4 regions of the Weissella sp. ESL1177 genome follow, and region 4 is predicted to be linked to each of the others. Evidence: riboswitches for the same ligand, from Rfam matches in the RefSeq annotation. Region 4 holds a riboswitch; each other region holds the start of a gene.

Region 1 (3,180 bases), 630 kb from region 4:
TGCAGCAATTTCTGAAAAATAAATTTGATTAATTAAAAAGGAAGTCGGATTTTGTTATCTGACTTCCTTTTTAGTATGTCAACATTGATTGGTTTGTGGTAAACTATTCCAAACGGTAATGAATAAGGGGACATATTATGGATATTCATAAATTTGCTGTTTTTCTTGATTTGGCGGAAACGGGGAATTATTCTGAAACAGCAGACCGATTATATACAACACAGGGGAATATTTCAAAGCAAATTTTATCTTTGGAAAAAGAATTAAAGACACGACTTTTTAAACGTGAACATCGGCATATTTATTTGACAGAGTCTGGTCGTATTACAGAGATGTATGCTAAAAAAATTTTACATGAATTTTCGGCATTACAACAAACGTTAGAACAACATAATACAGAGTCAGATAATGTTTTAACGATTCATACCATGCCAACTTTTTCAAATTATCGTGGCTTTTCATTGATGAGTGCGTTTCATCAACGGTATCCAGAAATTACGTTACATTTTTCAGAAATAAAAGATAATTTATTGTTAGACTCTTTAAATAATAATCAGGCTGATATTGTATTTGGTCATTATACGTCTACAAATAATCAAACCATTGAAACGTTATTAACGGATCAGGATAATTTAGTTTGTATTCTTCCGGTAAATCATCCATTAGCAAATCATCAAATTATTTCATTAAACGATTTAATGTCAGAAGAATTATTGCTGCTTGAAGGAGAAGAGACATTAATTTTCAATAAATTAGGAGTCATGGGTGATAAAAAACAATTGTCATCTGCGGTATCATATCAAGGTGAAAGAATCGATATTATCTTAAACATGGTTTCAAATGGGATGGGAATTGCCCTAATGATGGAAAAAAGAGTTGATATGACAAATGATGGTCCATTAATTAAGCGTAAAATAGGAACAAATACAACAAGTAATTTTGGCTTTATGAGATGTAAACAAATGCATGAATCAAAGGCGAATGAATTATTTTGGAAATATATCACACAAGCAACTAATCACGATATTCTTTAAACGTATTTTTAGTTGTTAATGTGTTACTATAATAATATAAAATTAAATAGATATCACAAAGGGGAGCTGTATTAGCTGAGAAAGAGATTATCTCTAAACCCTCCGTACCTGTTTTAGTTATTTAAGCGAAGGAATTGTGCATATAAGGCATTTTCATGGTCTCTTTGTGATTTTTTATTGCAAGGAGGCTTTTTTATTGAGCGTTTTTTAGTCAACATCGCCAAACAAATTTTAAATTGAGGGAGAATATCAATGAATACAAATGTTAGGAAAATCACCTATTTAGCGATGATGATTGCCTTAGATGTCGTTTTATCACCAATTTTACGGATTGAGGGGATGGCACCAATGTCGAGTGTGATCAATATTTTGGCTGGTGTGTTAATGGGACCATTATATGCAACAATTATGGCAACGTGTTGTGGTATTATTCGAATGATGATGATGGGAATTCCGCCATTAGCATTGACTGGTGCAGTATTTGGTGCTTTATTAGCAGGTATTGGGGCAAGGTTAACTCATAATATTTACGGTTCAATTATCGGTGAAATAATTGGAACAGGAATTATCGGGTCATTAATGTCATATCCAGTAATGGTATTATTTACTGGAACAAAAACAGATTTATATTGGTTGTTGTATACACCGAGATTTTTGGGGGCAACTTTTATGGGTGCCATTGCCGCATGGTTAATTTGGCAACAGGCCAAGAAAATAACACTTTTTAAAGATATGATGCGCCTGTTTAATGGTAAAAAGGGGGCATGAAATTGACAGAAATCACAATACCTCTTAAAAAATCACCGCTCGTTCATTGTATTACGAATGCCATATCTGTTGAAACTGTTGCAAATGCATTACTCTATGTTGGTGCAAAACCAATTATGACAGAAGATGTGCGTGCTTTTGATGATTTAGCGAGTCAAACAGATGCTGTATTACTAAATCTTGGTAGTTTATCGCCTAATAAAGAAAAAAGCTTGTTAGCTGCTGGACAATTGGCTATGCAACAAAAACCATTTGTATTAGATGTTGTGGGAATTGCAAGTGCGACATCAGCTATGCAAATTGCACAAAAGTTAATGCTAATGCAGCCAACTGTTGTCCGTGGTAATATTTCTGAAATGCGCGCACTTTGTGGCTTAGCAACAAATAGCCGTGGTGTGGATGGCAGCATACTTGACCAGACAGATGAAGAAATAAGTCATTTGATTACAGCACTACAAGCTCGCTCGTCACAATTAACCTATGTTGCCACTGGCGTAAAGGACATCGTTGTTTCAAAAAATAACGTTTGGGTACTTTCAAATGGTGTGGATGAATTAGATCGTTTTACAGGATCTGGTGATACATTAGGTGGGTTGATTGCAGCTTTCTTGGGGACAGACATGCCAACAGAGATGGCGACGATCTGTGCCATTAGTTATTTAAATATTTCAGGTGAACAGGCAAAACGAAAAGCAAGAACTTCAGGAATTGCAGAATTTCGACAATTATTCTTGAATGAATTATCAGTATTGGGTAGTGATGATCCGCATTGGATCAACAAGATAAGAGGGGTAAAAAATGGCAAAAGAATTATATCTAGTGACAGCTCGATATGGAGAATCTAAGGCAGAATTCTTGAGTAAACTTGAAATAGCCTGTGCTAATGGGGTCACCTTGGTTCAGTTACGTGAAAAAGAGTTATCAACAAGAGCTTATTATGAATTAGCATTGCAGGTAAAACAAATAACTGATAAGTATCATCTACCATTAATTATTGATGATCGTATTGATATTTGCTTAGCGGTTGATGCAAGCGGAGTTCATATTGGTGATGATGAATTACCTGTTGACGTTGCACGTCAATTGATTGGTCCTGAACGTATGCTTGGTGTATCTGCAAAAACAGTCACACGTGCAGTTGAAGCCGCTGAAAATGGGGCAGATTATCTCGGCACTGGTGCAATTTTTCCAACACAAACCAAAGTTGTCACAAAACAAACATCAATACCAACTCTCAAGGCAATTACAGCAGCAGTTAAAATTCCTGTATTTGCTATTGGTGGGATTAAAGAGGATAAAATTGCAACTTTTAAGGACACTAACATTATTGGCGTTGCAGTGGTTAGTGAGATTATGCAGGCAACAAATATAGCAGAAA
Region 2 (3,180 bases), 1.0 Mb from region 4:
TCCTATTTGTGGGATTTGTCTATAAAAACAATTTTAAAAAATGATTTCACATTGATTTATAATTCCATATACAATACAAAAAGTGCATTAACGCGATTTGAATTTTTGATAATATTTCAAAAAAGTCACTAATCTAACTATTTCAGATTAGTGACTTTCAAGTTTAAATTAATTAACCTTCTAGTTTATGACTTAACTTCTGTAACTTTGTTTCAATCGTGTTTGTGTGTCCAGGACGAATATCTGCATTCAATGAAACATAGGCACGGATTCCTTGATCTGTTAGCGTTTGAATTGCTTTTTGCACTGTTCCCATAACGTCAGACCACTCCCCCTCAATTTCGGTTCCCATGGCTGTTGTTTTGTATGTTAGACCAGATTCTTCAATGACCCCAATAATGTCGTTAACGTAACTACTTAACTCATCTCCTACACCAAATGGTGCAATTGCAACTGAAATTAATGTGTTCATTTATTTGTCCTCCTCTTATTTATAGACACCTATAGTATATCATTCAATAATGATTAATGTTTCGCTGCCTGTTCCCAAAAAGATAATTCATATTGATAAGATGTTAAATACGTCTCTAAATAGGTTTGTTGTTGTTTTGTTGATAACGTCTGCCAATTTGGAACTTGTTGGTCAACAACTTGCCAACTCCAGTGCGTGAATGCAGTATAGTCAGGACTAGTATAATAAGATAACCAAGGTAAATACGTATTATTTTTTGTCGTGTTGATGAATTGTTGACCAATCAAATGATAAGACTCTGTACAAGGTAATAGCGCCAACATTGCATTTGTTGCATCACCACGTTTAATGGCTTGTTCCATATGATCGAGATATGCTAAGTTATGTACATCAGGTAGAATATCCAAACTTGCTGGACTAGCTAACAAAGCTTCATGAGCTAATTCTTCATCCGATGACTGTGGTTGAGCCGCCTGTTGTGATACGGTTAGTTTTTTGGTTGCTAAATCAAATAATTTTCCAAAATAATTTGTGTAATAGGTATCTTGGGCAACATAATAATCCCTTTGAGTTTGTGGCAAATTATCTGAAGCGATTCCCTGTACAAATGATGTTTGATAAATATTTTTTCGGATATCATCTGATTGTTCCAATAAATAATTATGAAAAATCATTTCTTTTCCTCCATTTGAACATCTACCCAATGATTTAAGGGACCATGTCCATGACCAACATTGATTGTCTGGCGAATGGCTTCATAAGTAAATTGCTTTGCTTTTGGCATAATATCCTTTAATGCGTACCCTTTAGCTAAGTTGGCAGTAATAAAGGCAGACAGTGTGTCTCCTGTTCCATGAGTTCGATTTGTTTTAATTCCTGGCATTGTTAACCATTCTGACGTACCATCAGCATATAGTATATAATCGGCATATTCATTTTGTGAATTTGGGCGATGACCGCCCTTAATCAAGACATTTTGTGCACCCATTTTTTGTAATTTAATTGCCGCTTCTATGACATCATTATCAGTGACTAAAGTTTTTTTGACTAGGACTTCTGCTTCCGGTAAGTTAGGCGTAATTAGGAATGCAAGGGGTATTAATTCAGCTTTTAAAGTGTTAATGGCTTCATCACTCAATAAATGTGCGCCCCCTTTTGCAACCATAACTGGATCAACAACTAATTTACCAAAATTGTTTTTTTGCCAACCTTGAGCAACTGCATGGACACGATTAGCATCTAGTAAAGCGCCCGTTTTAGCGGCTTTAATATCTAAGTCATCCGCAATGCTTTTAAATTCTTCTAAAATAAACGTTGTTGGAATTGTATACTGCCCTTGAACGCCATACGTATTTTGCGCAGTTAAACCAACAACAATTGTTGCAGCATAAACTTGTTGATTATGGAATGTTTTTAAATCAGCATTAATGCCTGCCCCTCCACTGGCATCTGTTGTCGCAATTGTAATGACCTGTGGTACTTCTATCATGATTCCTCCCAAATATGTGGTAACTAAAAAGCACAAATAATCAGGAAATCCTGGTTATTTGTGCTTGAAAATGCAAGTTTACCATTACTTTCCTTCGTTAGTCTTAACTAAACAGGTTCAAAGGGTCTGTTTTAAAAACATCTCAGCATAAAGCCCCCCTAGTAAATTATTTAATTACAACATGATTATTGCACTTAACATAGGACAAGTCAACGCTTTCATTATGCTTTAAGCTTTAGATGGCTAATGGCAAAATAGTTTGTTTTATAAGTTATTGGCTAGTGCTAAAATTTCGGTGATTAACATATTCAGTCCATTCTCATATAGGTCTAAATCAAAAGATTCATTTGCAGCATGAGCCGTTGATGGTTCATTAGTTGGTAAAACACCAAAGCCAACACCATTAGACATTAAACGTCCAAATGATGCTCCGCCGTTAACACCGGTTTCAGGCAATTGTCCAGTTACTGATTGATAAGCATTGGCCAATAATGTCACTAACTTATCCTCTGGATCGACGTAGTGTGGCACAAGTCCAGCCGGATCACGAACAATATTAGTTAACCATGGTTCGTCTTGGATAATTTGATCAATCGTTTGCTGCTCGTCAAAAGCTAATGAATAGCGGAAGTTTAGATTAATATGACCTGTCTCACCAGGAACAAAGTCAGTTATGCCAATATTTTGACTTGTTTTACCAAGTTTTGGCTCGGTTTTACCATAACCCGAATGTTCACCATAAGGATCTTGATGTAACTTTTCACCAATAAATGCTAAAAATTTTGCAGCTTGTCCACTAAATGGGTAGTCTTTTAGAAAATTAGCTAAGTATGTCGCAGCATTTTTTCCAGTTTCTGGTCGTGCGGCGTGTGTTGCAATCCCTTGTAACTTTAATGTGATGTTATTATCATGTTCAGTTAGTGAACCAGAAACTTTGTGGCTATCGCAGTATTTTTGAAATGATGGCTTAACTTCAGCCGTTGATAGACCTGTTAGTATCGCTGTTGCAGACCCTGGTAGAACATTTGTTGCTGAGCCGCTGTGAAATGATAATAATTTTAGCGGTGCATCTGCATCGTTAGTTGCATCAAAATATAGATCTAGTTGACTAATACCTTTCTCACCATAAGAAAGATGAGCAGAGCCATCAGGTGAGAAACCATATTGTAATTGCCCTTCTTCAGCAAAATATTGATGCATATCAGCCCATTCGCTTTCT
Region 3 (3,180 bases), 700 kb from region 4:
ATGTGTTGCTGCAACATAAACTTCAGTCGCACCATTTGCCAATAGCGCTTTTGCAGTCATTTGCACTCGATAACCTGTATCAACAATATCATCAACAATGATGGCACGACGTCCTTTCACATCACCAACAATAGCATCTTCTGATTCTGGCGTTGTCATTGCAACATTATCATTGACGATACCCCAAGGTGCACCAAGTAAATCTGCAAATTTTCGAGCACGACCTGCACCAGTATGATCTGGTGACACAACAACAATATCATCCAACAATTTACGACTATAGAAATAGTCTGTTAATAGTGGTGCTGCTTGCAAATGATCCACTGGAATATCAAAGAACCCCTGCAATTGATCGGCATGTAAGTCCATTGATACAACACGGTCAACACCATTCATTTCTATTAATGAAGAAACCATCTTGGCAGTGATTGGTTCGCGAGCTTTTGCCTTGCGGTCTTGACGAGCATAACCCATGTACGGAATAACTAATGTTATTTGCTCGGCTGATGCACGTCGCAATGCATCAACAATAATCATCATTTCCATAAAAGCGTCATTAACTTCTTCAGCAATTGGCGCAATCACATAAACATCATCCCCACGAATACTCTCTAAAATACGTTCGTATATTTCACCATCAGCAAAACGTTTAATATCCAATTGCGTTAAAGGTATATGCAACTCTTCAGCCACTGCTTTTGCCAAATCATGATTAGCAGTTAATCCTAACAGCTTTATTTGAGATTCCACGAATGAGTTCCTCCATTTCTAATCGCCACTCGTCATCACTTCTATTTTAACAAAAGTTATGTCATTACGGTATAGCTGATCTGTTCCTATTATGAAATCATTTTCATGATTTGCTAGTATGATGAGTAGAAATTTGCAAATCTGCCTGACTAACACTATACTTAAAGGAGAATCAAACAAGCTGGGGTGCCATAGAGCTGGCTGAGAAAATACCCATAGAACCTGAGCAAAGTAATTTTGCTAGGGAGCTTGGTTTGTTTACCATGACAGTAAACAAGCCCCAGTACCAGTGAGTGACTCACACACATGGTATTGGGGCTTTTTTGTTACCAAAGCTTCGGCGATTCGATAACATTATATTTTTAAGGAGGTTTGCAATTATTATGCAAACAGTTAATGAATCAAAGGTTAAGTGGTCATTACGTGACGTCATTTTCTTAGCCATTATCGCTATTTTCTTTGGTGTTATTTTTGAAGTTTGGAGTGCAGCCTATTATGCCTTAGCTGCAACCCCATTAAAACCTTATGCAAATGACTTAACATTAGGTGTTTGGTTGATGGCTGGTCCATTAGCAGGTGCTATTTTGCAAAAAGTTGGTAGCTCAATATTAGGTGAATTATTAGCTGCTGCAGTAGAGATGCTATTATTCTCAAGTTGGGGAGCAGGTACGTTAATCTCGGGTTTTGTGCAAGGCTTCGGTACTGAAATTGGTTTCGCCGCTACTGGTTACAAAAATTGGGGAAAATTAGGCTTAAGTTTATCCGTTTTAACAACCACAATAGTCACCTTTATTTGGGACATGTTTAATAGTGGGTATGCAGACTATAAACCAAGTATGATGATTACTTTATTTGTCATTCGCCTCATTTCTGCTGGTTTCTTTGGTGGCGTCTTGGTCTATTACATCAAAAAATTAGTTGCCAAGTCTGGTATTCTAAAACATTAAGCTATGACAAAATTAGAAGTTGATAACTTAAGTTTTGCTTACCAAACTGGTCAACCCAATGTTTTGAATAATATTAGTTGGATACCTGAAGAAGCATCCTTCAACTTATTGATTGGTCCTTCAGGATCAGGCAAATCAACCTTGTTAAAGTCAATGGCTGGTCTCTATCCAAAATTTGGAGGTGTGATAACTGGTGGCCAAGTATTACTGAACAATGAACCAATTCAACCAATTGTACCGTTTGAACGTGCAAAACGTATTGCAATGCTTTTTCAAAATCCAGACCGTCAATTTGCTATGCGAACTGCCCGCTTACAGTTAGTGTTCGCCCTAGAAAATTTGCAATTACCAAGTGAAGTTATTACGCAACGTGTTCATTTTGCAATCACTGCACTTCATTTAGAACAAATTGCTGATCAAAATCTACTGACTCTATCAGGTGGTGAAAAACAACGTGTTGCGCTTGCAATTATTTTAGCAATGGATAGCGACATTATCTTACTCGATGAACCATTTGCAAGCGTTGATCCAAATGCTCGCTTAGATTTACTAACTGATTTAAAGAAAATGCAGTTAGAACATCACAAAACGATTATTATTTCTGACCATGACTTATCAGGCTATCAATCACTAGTCGATCATTTATATGCCATTGATACTGAAACGGGATCGCTACATCAACAATCATTGAATCAGTTGGCTGATCTACCAGTTCAAAAGCCCTTTTATGGGATACCAAATTCAGATGGCCAACTAAGCTGGCAAGCACTAACATTAACTGTTGGCACAGAACGAATCTTACTTAAAAATAGTCAGTTCGTACTCCCCACTGGGCAAATTGGTTTACTATCGGGGGCCAACGGTATCGGTAAATCAACCCTTTTCAAAGCACTTAGTCATCAAATCAAATATCAAGGTCAAGTCGCTTGGAATCAAACAGATACGGCCAAAGTTCATTTGAAAAATTGGGCTAAGAAAGTTGCTTTAATTTTTCAGTCAGCTACTGACCAATTTGTGACAATGACTGTTGCCGAAGAAATCCAACTATCTCAACAGCATAGCTTAACTTCAGATTATTGGACAAATGATCGCATTGCACAAACATTAGTTGATTTACATTTAGATCATTTAACAGATCATGTCGTGTACCAACTATCTGGCGGCCAGCAGAAGAAACTCCAAGTGCTTAGTATGCTTATCATGGGCCAACCTGTCTTATTATTGGACGAACCCTTAGCCGGTTTGGACATTGATTCAGTACACACGGTCATGACTTGCATCAGTGGCTGTGTCCAACAGACGCAACAAAGTGTTTTGATGATTTCTCACCAACGTGCTGGCTTAGATGAATTTATTGATTATGAACTAATCTTCCAGAACCAAACACTACAACTTGTTGGGGAGGCACCAAATGTATAAATTAAATCCAACAATTTTATTAGTTATCATGTTGGGGATTGGTTTAGAAACCTCATTCGTCCGT
Region 4 (3,180 bases):
ACTTAAAGGCTTCTGACATCAATGGTATATCACCAGCTGTTGCCATCGCTGTATTAGCCATTACTGCAGCGGCACCCATTTCCATAGCTTCAGCTGCTTGACTTGGACGACCAATACCGGCATCAACGATAATCGGTGCATCAATTTCGTTAATTAAAATTTGAATCAATGCTTTCGTTGCCAAGCCTTGATTCGTACCAATTGGCGCTCCTAATGGCATCACAGCTGCAGCACCTGCGGCCACTAACTTACGCGCAGCATTTAAATCAGGCAACATATATGGCATCACAATAAATCCCTCATCTACCAAAACCTGCGTTGCTTTGATTGTTTCTTCATTATCAGGTAACAAGTAAGTTTTATCTGGTACAACTTCAAGCTTAATGAAATCACTACCACTTAATTCACGAGCAATGCGTGCCATGCGGATAGCTTCTTCAGCATTCGTACAACCAGATGTGTTTGGTAAAATCGTGACATCTTCAGGAATATAATTCAAAATATTTTCTTCAGCTGCGTTCGTTCGGCGCAAAGCCATTGTAATAATTTGTGCGTCAGCATGATGAATTGCCGAATCAATTAATTCATATGAATATTTCCCTGATCCTAAAATGAAACGCGAAGAAAAATGGTGACCACCAATAATTAAATCATCATTACTTTCAACCATGATTATTTATCTCCTATTCTGCTAAAACGGGGCGCTTAGTTAATAACCGTAAGATGGCATTAGCCTCATGACCAGCACATACCATAACACGTGGTGCCATCAGTCCTTCAGCACCTTTACTATAACCATCTCCACAAATATAAACATTTGGTAACTGTTGTTTTGTTTTCATCTCATTAGTGACATGTAATCCTGCCATACCATTGCCCATAACAAGTGGCTTGTCAGGATAAAAGTTGGTTATACCATCCAATAACATCGCCTTGGCCATTGGGTTATCAAACGCCTCACAGACAATATCACAATCTGCAAATAATATTTCGATATTATCAGGCGTTATTTTGACCTGCTGGATATCAATATCAATAAATGGATTAAATTCTAATAAATTTTGCTTCAATGCCACAACTTTAGGCATCCCAATCTGACTAACTTTATATTGTTGCCGATTAAGATTACTCATTTCGATGGTATCAAAATCAATGATTGTTAAATGACCAACACCACTACGGGCAAGTGCAATTGCAATATTTGAACCTAAGCCACCTGCACCAGCAATCGTAACTCGCGCATTTTGCAAAGGTTCCGTTGTACCAGCAACATTACGTGCTTTCATGCCCTCAAAGAAATCGGCGACAGCTACGCCTTGAAATTTTGGTGTCATTTTATTTGTCCTCTTTTCTAACCACCACCAACAAAAGAAATTAGTTCAACATGATCATTTTCTGATAATCTTTGTGTCGCTAATTCTTCACGATGAATAATTTTGCCATTTAATTCCACAACAACATTTTGCATCATATCTGTTTTTTCTTGTAATAAATCGACTAGTGTCTTACCAGCCATATTTGCGATTTGTTCACCATTTAAAATAATCAAAAAAATACCCTCCTTTCTCATCACGAAAGAAGGGTATTTGTACACAGTCAAATATCGTACTTCCTTCGATCGTATTATCGACATCAGGTTCATGGGTATATTCTCAGCTTGACAGCACCCCAGACGATGGTTGTTTAGATTTTGTTTTTACCAATTGCTTTATGCAATCCTCATAAAATATAAAAAGCAGCCTCTTTGTTTTCACAAAAAGACTGCCCATCAATTACTATGTTCGGACTGTATCTTCCTGCGCAGGTATTAACCAAATCAGGTTCAGTGGGTATATTCTCAGCTTAACAGCACCCCAGATACGTTAATTAACTTAACAAGATAACCATAGCACGTTTAATTATGAAACACAACTCATTATTGAAATCGCTTTCAATGATGAGCTGTTGCATGCATCATTTACCTTGTATCATACGACAAGTCACCACCTCAAATTTCACTACTATGAAATTCTAAACCACTATCTCTGGCTTTACCATCTGCTCTAAACGACCCATCCACCAGCCCAATCCTGTGCCAAGAGCTAATAAGATAACTGCAAACATATAATGCCAAACAGTGAAACCAGTATAATCTATCGGGATAATCATCACTGTTGATGCCATCACAATACCAAAAATAATATGGAACAACTTGGCATAAGCAACTTTAAAAACATACGCCATAACTTTTGCAAATACTAAAACAATCACAATCAATCCTAAGAGAAGGGGGATCAATACCGTTAAATCACCATTTTTAATACCATCACTCATTCCTTTGTATAGTCCTAAATAAATTAAAAAATTAGATGGACTCAATCCTGGTACAAGTAATCCTAATCCAATCAAAGCACCTGCTAAAAACCAAGCGCCCATGCTGGGTTCAATGGTTGAAAATAATGGTCGACCAAACCATAAGAATATTAACATCAAAATACACGCCATTATGGACAATGCGATATCCCATTGTGATCGTCCCATTTTTCCCGCTTCATACCATAATGTTGGCACCGTTCCTAAAATAGCACCAATAAAGAACCAACGTGCAACACTTTCAATTTCTCCTAACATAAAGCTAATCAAAAATGATAGTAAAAAAATACCCAGCACTGCACCAATTCCAACTGGTAAGAAAAACCGGACATTTGCTTTAAAGTTTTTCAATGGATTTGCCATAAATAAAATTAAGCGTTCATATAATCCAAAGACGGCGGCAAGAGCGCCACCACTAATGCCTGGTAAAATAAATCCTGATCCAATTAATGCACCTTTAACAGCACGGAAGATAATATCTCCTGGTCGTTTTTGCATTGATTATTTCCTCATTTCATGTCGTTTATCACTATATTCGTGTTCATGGCGATATAAATGACCATTAATTAGTATTATACCTAATCATTCCTTATAATAAGTTAAAAAAACATTGTTTTATTAGCTTATTTTTTTATAAACCAATTTTTTTAATTATTTGCTATAATGAAGTACAAAATTTCAATTATATCGGGAGGCGCATATCCATGTCATTAACTTATACGCGACAAGCAAAATTAACAGATGTTGATGCTATTTATCGTATTATTCAACAGGCAGTAGCCTATCTCGGCAGTCAAAATTCACCCCAATGGCAAGGATCAGCAGAGC

What was found. Region 4 has a riboswitch for thiamine pyrophosphate ahead of thiS (sulfur carrier protein ThiS). Riboswitches for the same ligand answer to the same signal wherever they lie in the genome.
Region 1: linked by a shared signal. The riboswitch ahead of thiW (energy coupling factor transporter S component ThiW) and the one ahead of thiS (sulfur carrier protein ThiS) in region 4 are both predicted to bind thiamine pyrophosphate.
Region 2: linked by a shared signal. The riboswitch ahead of thiD (bifunctional hydroxymethylpyrimidine kinase/phosphomethylpyrimidine kinase) and the one ahead of thiS (sulfur carrier protein ThiS) in region 4 are both predicted to bind thiamine pyrophosphate.
Region 3: linked by a shared signal. The riboswitch ahead of AC3B5D_RS01565 (ECF transporter S component) and the one ahead of thiS (sulfur carrier protein ThiS) in region 4 are both predicted to bind thiamine pyrophosphate.

Annotation. Positions count from the first base shown of each region.
Region 1 covers NZ_CM176591.1:235,463-238,642, forward strand. The annotation lists gene AC3B5D_RS01180 (phosphoglycerate kinase) at 1-22, shown strand, start outside; gene AC3B5D_RS01185 (LysR family transcriptional regulator) at 138-1,034, shown strand; TPP riboswitch at 1,084-1,185, shown strand; gene thiW (energy coupling factor transporter S component ThiW) at 1,287-1,802, shown strand; gene thiM (hydroxyethylthiazole kinase) at 1,799-2,647, shown strand; gene thiE (thiamine phosphate synthase) at 2,601-3,180, shown strand, end outside.
Region 2 covers NZ_CM176591.1:641,573-644,752, forward strand. The annotation lists gene AC3B5D_RS03050 (MTH1187 family thiamine-binding protein) at 173-472, opposite strand; gene AC3B5D_RS03055 (TenA family protein) at 526-1,146, opposite strand; gene thiD (bifunctional hydroxymethylpyrimidine kinase/phosphomethylpyrimidine kinase) at 1,143-1,961, opposite strand; TPP riboswitch at 2,034-2,131, opposite strand; gene AC3B5D_RS03065 (Sapep family Mn(2+)-dependent dipeptidase) at 2,226-3,180, opposite strand, start outside.
Region 3 covers NZ_CM176591.1:309,589-312,768, reverse strand. The annotation lists gene AC3B5D_RS01570 (ribose-phosphate diphosphokinase) at 1-750, opposite strand, end outside; TPP riboswitch at 923-1,014, shown strand; gene AC3B5D_RS01565 (ECF transporter S component) at 1,134-1,697, shown strand; gene AC3B5D_RS01560 (ATP-binding cassette domain-containing protein) at 1,701-3,116, shown strand; gene AC3B5D_RS01555 (energy-coupling factor transporter transmembrane component T family protein) at 3,109-3,180, shown strand, end outside.
Region 4 covers NZ_CM176591.1:1,761,229-1,764,408, forward strand. The annotation lists gene AC3B5D_RS08605 (thiazole synthase) at 1-670, opposite strand, end outside; gene thiF (sulfur carrier protein ThiS adenylyltransferase ThiF) at 684-1,334, opposite strand; gene thiS (sulfur carrier protein ThiS) at 1,352-1,549, opposite strand; TPP riboswitch at 1,592-1,681, opposite strand; TPP riboswitch at 1,777-1,866, opposite strand; gene AC3B5D_RS08620 (DUF368 domain-containing protein) at 2,011-2,850, opposite strand; gene AC3B5D_RS08625 (GNAT family N-acetyltransferase) at 3,057-3,180, shown strand, end outside.